2 regions of the Antrihabitans spumae genome follow, and region 1 is predicted to be linked to the other one. Evidence: predicted binding sites of a transcription regulator. Region 1 holds the regulator's gene; the other holds the start of a gene.
What was found. The regulator LexA, encoded in region 1, represses DNA repair genes until DNA is damaged. The targets are predictions, from matches to a motif close to CGAACANNTGTTCG.
Positions count from the first base shown of each region.

Region 1 (4,756 bases):
AAACCGCCGATCCGATGGCAGCGCGTGCCGCAGCGACGGCGATCCTCGGCTGAAGCCTGGCTTGGAGCCCGTAATCGTCGCGCTGGCCCTACTATTCGCTTCGTGGCTGACAACCGGACTCTGACCCGACTGACTCGACCGATGCGGTGGACGGTGCACGGCGACGGCACGACTCCTGCGCCGGGTGCGGTCGTCGCACCCGACGAGCGGTTGACCTGGCCCCGAACGGTCGGCATCGGGATGCAGCACGTGATCGCGATGTTCGGTGCGACGCTGCTGGTTCCGACGATCACCGGATTCCCTGTCACGACGACGCTGCTGTTCTCCGGCGTCGGCACCGTGTTGTTCCTTGTGATCACGGGCGGTCGTATTCCGAGCTATCTCGGTTCGTCGTTCGCGTTCATCGCGCCGCTGACGGCGTCGGCGTCCGACGGTCCGGCCGCGCAGCTCGGTGCCGTACTCGCCGTCGGTGTGGTGCTGATGGCAGTCGGCGTCGTGGTGCGCGTCGTGGGCGCTCGACTGCTCGATGCCGTGATGCCGCCCGTCGTCACAGGTGCGATCGTCGCGTTGATCGGGCTGAATCTCGCACCTGCCGCGACCGCGTCGTTCGAAATGCAGCCACTCGTCGCTGCGGTAACCCTCGTGGCAATCCTCCTCGTGACCGTGCTCGGGCCAGGGTTGTTGGGGCGCTTGGGAATTCTGGTCGGCGTCGTCATCGGCTGGGTTTTCGCGGCAGTTACCGGCGCGCTCGCCGAAACCAGGGTCGACGCGCTGCGCGCAGCGGACTGGATCGGGTTGCCCGAGTTCCGCGGACCGAGTTTCGATCTGTCGGTCATCGTGTTGGCATTGCCGGTGGTCGTCGTCCTCGTCGCAGAAAACGTCGGGCACGTCAAAGCTGTTGCAGCCATGACGGGTCGGTCGCTCGACGACGTCGCGGGCAACGCCCTGATCGCGGACGGTCTGGCAACCACGCTTGCAGGCGCGGGGGGTGGGTCCGGCACGACGACGTATGCCGAGAACATCGGCGTCATGGCGGCGACGCGGGTCTATTCGACCGCGGCCTACTGGGTAGCGGCGGCCACCGCCATCGTGCTGTCGTTCTCACCGAAGTTCGGCGCGTTGGTCTTCACCATTCCTGACGGTGTGATCGGTGGTGCCACGCTGGTGCTCTACGGGCTCATCGGTCTGCTCGGTGTCCGGATCTGGTTCGAAAACAGGGTCGACTTCACCGATCCGGTCAACCTCACCGTCGTCGCGGCCGCGTTGGTGGCAGGGATCGGTGATCTCACGGTGAAGGTGGGCAGTGCGGAGCTCGGCGGAATCGCGTGGGGATCGATCGGCATCTTGATCGGGTATCCGGTGCTCCGACGGCTGGCGCAGGTCAACGGTGGGAAGTCGGGGTAGTCCAGCGCACACCTTGCTGGCGTACGGTCAATAGGACGCTTCAACTATTGCCGAGTACCGAGGAGCCACAGGTGGAACGCACCCTGTTCGAGCCGGAACACATCATGTTCCGCGAGTCGTACGTGAAGTTTTTGGAACAGCGAGTTGCCCCGAATCACGCCAGGTGGGAAGAACAGCACATCGTCGATCGCGACGTCTGGCTCGAAGCGGGCAAGCAGGGCTTCCTCGGTACCGCTTTTCCCGAAGAGTTCGGTGGCGGTGGCGTAAAAGACTTCCGCTACAACACGATTGTCGCCGAAGAGAATCACCGTCGAGGGTTCACCGGCCTCGGGTTCTCGCTGCACAACGACGTCGTCGCGCCGTATTTCCTCGACCTCGCCACCGACGAGCAGAAGCAGCGCTGGTACCCCGCCTACGCCTCAGGTGAGTTGATCGGCGCGATCGCGATGACCGAACCCGGCACCGGCAGCGACCTGCAGGGCATCAAGACCCGCGCTGTCCGCGACGGCGACGACTGGATCCTCAACGGCGCGAAGACCTTCATCACCAACGGCATCAACTCCGACCTGATCATCGTCGTCGCCCGGACCGATCCCGACGCGGGCTCGAAAGGCTTCAGCCTGCTGGTCGTCGAACGTGGCATGGAGGGCTTCGAGCGAGGCAGACACCTCGACAAGATCGGCTTGCCCGCCCAGGACACCGCCGAACTGAACTTCGACAACGTCCGTGTCCCCGGCGCGAATCTGCTCGGCCAGGAGGGGATGGGGTTCGTCCACCTGATGCAGAACCTGCCGCAGGAGCGGTTGTCGATCGCGGTGATGGCTGCGGGCGCAATGGAGGGTGCGCTCGAGATGACCCTGCAGTACTGCCGAGATCGCAAGGCCTTCGGCAAGCCCATCGGCTCGTTCCAGAACACTCGGTTCGAATTGGCCCAACTCGCGACCGAGACAGCCTTCGTTCGTGTGTTCGTCGACAAATGCATCGAACTGCTCAACGAGGACAAGCTCACCGTCGCCGAGGCCGCGATGGCGAAGATGCGAAGCACCGAGGCGCAGATCGATGTGATCGACCGCTGCGTGCAACTACACGGCGGCTACGGCTACATGCGCGAGTATCCGATTGCCAAGGCGTACTTGGACGCTCGTGTTCAGACGATCTACGGCGGAACGACCGAGATCATGAAGGAGATCATCGGGCGCAGCCTGAACGTCGGCTGACCGACGGCGTACCGATTCGGGTCGGTGTGGGATCTCTTTGTGGCACTCGCTTGCGGGCCCACCGACCCGAATCTGTGTACGCTGTCAGATCTTTCGGATGACCGTGACGACCTTGCCGAGCACAGCGGCGTTGTTTCCGGGGATCGGTTCGAACAGCGGATTGTGGGGGAGCAGCCACACTTCCTTGCCGGTCCGCTTGAACGTCTTGACCGTCGCTTCGCCGTCGATCATCGCGGCGACGATATCGCCGTTGTCCGCCACGTTCTGCTGCCGCACGACTACCCAGTCGCCGTCGCAGATCGCTGCGTCGATCATGGACTCGCCGACCACCTTCAGCAGGAACAGCGATCCTTCGCCGACCAGTTCGCGTGGCAGCGGGAAGATGTCTTCGACCGCCTGCTCGGCGAGGATCGGGCCACCCGCGGCGATCCGTCCCAACACGGGAACGAAGGTCGGGGTCGGCAGATTCAGCTGCTCCGCTGCGTCGTCCAGCATCGGCTCGCCAGCATCGCTCATCGCCTCGTCGAGGCCGCGCACGTCGACCGCGCGTGGCCTGTTGGGATCGCGCCGCAAGAAGCCTTTGCGTTCGAGCGTGCGTAGCTGATGCGCGACCGACGACGTCGAGGTGAGGCCGACGGCGTCGCCGATCTCACGGATGCTCGGCGGATAGCCCCGCTCGGTCACCGAGGCGCGGATGACCTCGAGGACCTTGCGCTGCCGATCGGTGAGTCCGGCGGCGATGTCTGGAGTCGCCGCGCCTTCTTGGCTGCCGTCGTCCTTCATTGCCGACCGTCTTTCATCGTGACCGTCCTTCTCTGGATTGCTCAGGTTGGGGTGTTGCGGGAAACGGGTCCGGCGCAATGTTGCTGTGCGGTCTTCGGTGCGTTCGGAACTGCTTCTGTTCGAACCTGAATGTAGCCGCATCTACGTTGCGTTTCAAACACCTGTTCGACACGTGTCGCGAAAACTAGAGACTTTGTCGGTGGGGCATGGTAGAAAATTCGAACAGACGTTCATCGAACGCGTGATCGAACGTCGGCAGTACGGCACGGCAACCCAGGACAAGCAAAGCACCACCAACGACACCAGCGCACATGCCGCTGGCGACGCAGACGGAGGATCCGATGAGCATCACAATGAACGAATACGCGGGACTCGACGCGCATTTCGGTGGCATCGCCGGCGTCGGCTCGGACACCGCTGTCGGCACTGCGCGTGCCGACGAGGGCCTACGCCCGGTGCGGACGCGTCGGCGCGCGCTGGCGACGAGCGACAGTCGCGGCCCCGCCAACGGCTCGTTCGATTACGGTTCCGTCGGCCTGCGGGTGCTACCGCGCCTCGACGACGAGGATGTTCGAAGCGAGGAATACGGGTTCGGCACGGTTATAGCCACGATGTTGCTGACCGCCATCGCGGTGGTCGGGCTGCTCGGTCTGTGGAACCTGAGGACGGGTGGTCTCGAGAGTGTTCCGAGCACTACCGCCGTCGTGCACGTCCAGTCGGGCGAGACCCTGTCCGACGTAGCGGCTCGCGTCTCACCCGATGCACCGGTCGCCGAAGTCGTCGAGCAGATTCTGCGGCTCAACGACATGAAGTCGGCAGGCGTTGCGCCCGGTCAGGCTTTGATCGCACCCGTAGCGCCCTAGCACCGACCATGTTCGAATCCTTGGCGCAACTGCGAGCCGAGCTGTCACCGCTGGTGGTGGGCGATATGTCCCGGCCGAGTGGGCGGCGGGTATCCTCGGAGTCTGTTGGTCACACCACGCCGAGTGGTCGCATCGAGATCGCATATTGCACGCACGAATCCGGCCTGATCGGTTCGTCGCAGAGCGCGATCGAGTTGTGCGAGCTTGTCGGCATCGAAAAAGGATTCGACATGCACTGCCCATTCTGTCGACACCCGGACTCTCGCGTGGTCGACTCCCGCGAGGCAGAAGAGGGGAGCGCGATTCGCCGACGGCGATCATGCCCCAACTGCGGTCGTCGATTCACAACCGTCGAGACGGCGGTCCTTGCCGTCGTGAAACGAAGTGGTGTCACCGAACCGTTCAGCCGCGAGAAGCTTATGCGGGGCGTTCGCCGCGCCTGCCAGGGCCGCGATGTCGACAACGATTCGCTGAACCTGCTCGCGCAAC
Region 1 covers NZ_JBIMSN010000060.1:80,812-85,567, forward strand. The annotation lists gene ptsP (phosphoenolpyruvate--protein phosphotransferase) at 1-53, shown strand, start outside; gene ACHIRB_RS14650 (uracil-xanthine permease family protein) at 142-1,404, shown strand; gene ACHIRB_RS14655 (acyl-CoA dehydrogenase family protein) at 1,476-2,621, shown strand; gene lexA (transcriptional repressor LexA) at 2,706-3,404, opposite strand; gene ACHIRB_RS14665 (LysM peptidoglycan-binding domain-containing protein) at 3,746-4,267, shown strand; gene nrdR (transcriptional regulator NrdR) at 4,498-4,756, shown strand, end outside.

Region 2 (4,756 bases), on a different contig from region 1:
GAGCGGAATAGAGGTCGCACCAGGCCCTTTGCCGACGATCACGTCGACGCGGAAGTCTTCCATCGCGAGGTAGAGCATCTCTTCGGCAGGACGCGCGATCCGATGTATCTCGTCGATGAACAGCACGTCGCCTTCGACGAGGTTGCTGAGCATGGCGGCGAGATCACCCGCGCGTTCCAGTGCAGGACCGGAGGTCAGCCGCAGGGATGAGTTCAGTTCGGCAGCGATGATCATCGCCATGCTCGTCTTGCCGAGCCCGGGCGGACCCGACAGGAGAATGTGATCGGGTGTGCCGCCGCGCATCTTCGCGCCACTCAGGACGAGTTGCAGCTGTTCCCGGACCCGCGGCTGACCGATGAAGTCGTCGAGGCTTTTCGGCCGCAGGCTTGCTTCGACGTCGCCGTCGGACGTCAAATAACTTGCGGTGACTTGAGATTCGTCCGAATCCACGGTCATCGGTTCCTACCGAGCAACCCGAGTGCCGACCGTAGCGCGACCGATGTCGTCGCCTCCGGCTCCGCTGCGAGCACCGAATCGGTTGCCTGTTCGGCCTGTTTGGCGGGAAAGCCGAGGCCGGTCAACGCCTCGACGATCTGATCGCGAACGGGTCCAGATCCGGCAACCGGCTGCGAACCGGCCGGACCTGCGTGCACAGGGACTGCTTCGACCTTGTCCCGCAGTTCGACGACGAGACGCTCTGCGCCACGCTTACCGATACCGGGCACGCGCATCAGGGCTGTGTGATTGCCTTCGGCGAGCGCCTTGCGCAGCGCTTCGGGTTCCAGGACTGCGAGCACCGCCATCGCAAGCCTGGGTCCGACACCGGAGACCGTCTGCAACAGACCGAAGAGGTCGCGCGATTCGGTGTCGGAGAAACCGAAAAGAGTCATCGAATCTTCGCGGACGATCATCGCGGTGACAAGACGCGCCTCCGACCCTCGTTGCAGAGTGGCGAGGGTTGCGGGTGTCGCATTGAGGCGATACCCGACACCCGCCGCCTCGATGACGACGTGATCGAGAGCGATTTCGAGAACCTCACCGCGGACGGATGCAATCATCTGGCCTTCGCCTCCTTACGAACCTGCGCCAACCGCGCCTCGTAGCGTTTCTTCTGTTCCGCAGCAGCGGCTTCGGCCTGCGCCATCCGCTCCATCATCGGCGCCCGCCAGCAATGGCAGATCGCGAGCGCGAGCGCATCGGCCGCATCCGCGGGTGTCGGTTTCGTCTGCAAGCCGAGGATGCGGGTGACCATCGCGGTGACCTGGTTCTTGTCCGCGGCACCATTGCCTGTGACCGCCGACTTGACTTGGCTCGGTGTGTGAAAGGTGACCGGAATGTCTCTGCGCGCGGCGGCCAACGCGATGACGCCACCCGCCTGAGCGGTTCCCATCGCGGTCCGTACGTTCTGTTGCGAGAACACCCGCTCGATCGCAACGGCAGTCGGTTTGTGTGTGTCCATCCAGTACTCGGCGGCATTGGCGATCAGCAGCAGCCGGCGCGACAATTCCATATCCGCAGGAGTACGAACAACGTCGATATCCAGCGCGGTGACTTCGCGCCCGCGACCGCTCTCGATCAAGCTCAGGCCACACCGAGTGAGCCCAGGGTCGACACCCATCACCCGCACCCGAACTCCTCTCGCCACTACGAACAGCTGTTCGAGAGCCTAGCGGTCGAAGCCGACAATCTGCGGTTGCGACACAACCGGTCGTCTGAACCATATCGACCGAAGTTCATTCGATTTGCTGACATGCGGTTACACGGCGCGCTGATAGATATGAGTACCCCCCTTATCGAGAGGTAGCCGATGCGCGCTGACACCGTCCCCAACCGACTAGCAGCAGGGTTCGTTCTTGCCGCACTCACGCTTTCGGGATGTTCGGGCCAGGACTCGACAGATGCGGCCACCACGACAACGACAGCGCAGACCACCACGGCGGCAAAGACCACTACGCCCGCGACGTCGACGACGCAGCCTACAAGTTCCGCGACGCGAACGTCAGCGACGAGCGCATCGGTAACCAACGGCACAGCCGCGGCCGGTCCGACGGAAACGTGGGCGACGAATCCGCTCTACGTCGGCAATATCCCGGAGGAACAGTTCGTCAAGGGCGAACCGACCTCCGACGACATCAAGATCAACGGCAAGTCCTACCAGTTCAGCTGGGTATGGGAAGGCGACTACTACTCGCCGGAGAGCTACACCGCCGAATTCAACATCCCGCTCGGCTAAAAATCGCTCGACTTCACTCTCGGCATGACCGACGAGACCTCGATCGACGACGACATAGACGGCGTAGCGTCGCTGACGGTCTACGTCGGCGGCAACGCCGTTTACGGGCCTGCCGAATTCAAGTACACCGACGAGATCCCTGTCAGCATCCCGGTCGATGGCAAGAGTCGGATTCGGGTCGATATCAGCGGTCTCCAGAACAACGAGTTCGCCGCACTCGCCGGCGCCAAGTTCGTCCGCTAGCGACAGCCTCAGTCCTCCAGTTCGGCGAGGACCTCGTCGGAGACGTCGACGTTGGAGTAGACGTTCTGCACGTCGTCGAGGTCTTCGAGTGCGTCGATCAGTTTGAACACCTTGCGCGCGCCGTCGGCATCGACTGCAACACTCACCGACGGCTGAAAGCTTGCTTCAGCGGAGTCGTAGTCGATGCTCGCCTCTTGCAATGCCGACCGTACGGCAACGAGATCGGTTGGCTCGCTGACGATTTCGAAGCTCTCACCAAGGTCGGACACATCCTCTGCGCCGGCCTCGAGTACGGCCGTCAAGATGTCGTCCTCGGTGAGTCCGTTCTTGTCGAGCGTGACGAGACCTTTGCGGGAGAACAGGTAGGCGACGGAACCCGGGTCGGCAAGGTTGCCGCCGTTTCGGGTCATGGCGGTGCGGACCTCGCCTGCGGCACGGTTGCGGTTGTCTGTCAGACATTCGACGAGCAGAGCGACACCGTTGGGTCCGTAGCCCTCGTACATGATCGTCTGCCAGTCGGCGCCGCCCGCTTCCTCACCGGCACCGCGCTTGCGCGCGCGTTCGATGTTGTCGTTGGGGACCGACGTCTTCTTGGCCTTCTGAATCGCGTCGTACAACGTCGGGTTGCCCGACGGGTCACCGCCTCCGGTGCGGGCAGCGACCTCGATGTTCTTGATCAGCTTTGCGAAGGACTTGCCACGCCGGGCGTCGATCACGGCCTTCTTGTGCTTGGTGGTCGCCCATTTGGAGTGGCCGCTCATGCGCTAGTTCCTTCGAGTCGAGTGCCCGGTATCCGCGTGACCGGCTGACAGCTATTTCACTTTACTCGCCGCGTTAACGCGCTTTTCGCACGATATCGACGAACAGGTCGTGGACGCGTAGATCGCCGGTCACTTCCGGATGGAACGACGTTGCCACCACCGCGCCCTGCCTGACAGCGACGATGCGTCCCGCAGCTGGACCGTTCGGCACCGTGGCCAGCACATCGACACCATCGCCGGCACGCTCGACCCACGGCGCTCGAATGAACACCGCGCGCATCTTCTCGCCGTCGATGCCTGCGAAATCGAGATCGGTCTCGAACGAGTCGACTTGACGACCGAATGCGTTGCGTCGCACCGTCATATCGATAGCGTCGAGGTGCTGGGCGTCCGGCCGGGTATCGAGCACTTCCGAGGCAAGCATGATCATGCCTGCGCACGAGCCGAAGGCGGGCAGACCGTCGCCGAGCAGCTCGCGAAGTGGCTCCAGAACCTCGAAAACAGTAAGCAGACGGCTGATCGTCGTCGACTCGCCGCCTGGAATCACCAGACCGTCGATGCTGCGCAACTCGCTGACTCGGCGAACGCCCACAGCGTCGGCCCCGCAGGCGTCCAACGCCGAGAAGTGTTCGCGGACATCACCTTGCAAAGCAAGAACGCCGATCTTGGGTCGAGCAGTAACAGATCGAGAGGTCACGGGTCGTGCAGTCATAGGTTCGGCGCTCAGTCTTCTCGCAGCGTTCGAGTCAGGCCCTCCTGCACGACCGCGGCAACCATATTGCCGGCAGCGTCGAAGATCCGGCCCTGCGTCAGCGCCCGACCGAACCCGGCCGAGGGTGACGACTGGTCGTAGAGCAACCACTCGTCGGCGCGGAACGGCCGCAGGAACCACAGCGCATGGTCGAGCGATGCGTTCATCGTGATCTCGTCGGGGTGAATCACCTTCGCGGACCCGAGCAGCGTCATGTCGCTCATGTAGGCGAGTGTGCAGACGTGGAAGACGGGCTCGTCGGGCAGTTTCTCCCGGTAGCGGAACCACACCTGCTGCTGCGACGCAGCGCCGGGTCGCTTGACGACCATGTCGTCGGGCAGCACTCGAATGTCGTAGTTGGACCATTCACGCAGCACCCACTGCCGATCCGGACTCAGCGTTTCCGCGGAATCGGCAATCTCCTCGGGACCCGGGACGTCAGGCATCTCGTCCTGATGCGCGATGCCTTCCTCGAACACGTGGAAAGACGCCGACATGGTGAAGATCGCCTTGCCGTCCTGCACACCGGTCACGCGACGCGTGCAGAACGAGCGCCCGTCTCGAATGCGGTCGACGAGGTATACCGTCGCCTTCGCTGGGTTGCCCGGTCGCAGAAAGTAGCCGTGCAGGGAGTGGACCTGAAATTCCGGGTCGACCGTTCGGACCGCCGCGACCAGCGCCTGACCTGCGACCTGCCCGCCGAACGTGCGCATCAGTGTCGTCTCGGTCGACGCACCTCGGAAGATGTCTTTTTCGAGCTTCTCGATC
Region 2 covers NZ_JBIMSN010000002.1:87,028-91,783, forward strand. The annotation lists gene ruvB (Holliday junction branch migration DNA helicase RuvB) at 1-456, opposite strand, end outside; gene ruvA (Holliday junction branch migration protein RuvA) at 453-1,058, opposite strand; gene ruvC (crossover junction endodeoxyribonuclease RuvC) at 1,055-1,627, opposite strand; gene ACHIRB_RS00485 (hypothetical protein) at 1,808-2,233, shown strand; gene ACHIRB_RS00490 (hypothetical protein) at 2,258-2,476, shown strand; gene ACHIRB_RS00495 (YebC/PmpR family DNA-binding transcriptional regulator) at 2,485-3,237, opposite strand; gene pdxT (pyridoxal 5'-phosphate synthase glutaminase subunit PdxT) at 3,311-3,934, opposite strand; gene ACHIRB_RS00505 (acyl-CoA thioesterase) at 3,961-4,756, opposite strand, start outside.
Region 2: a site for LexA is predicted at 1,648-1,661, ahead of ruvC (crossover junction endodeoxyribonuclease RuvC). Genes of this name have one in related genera too.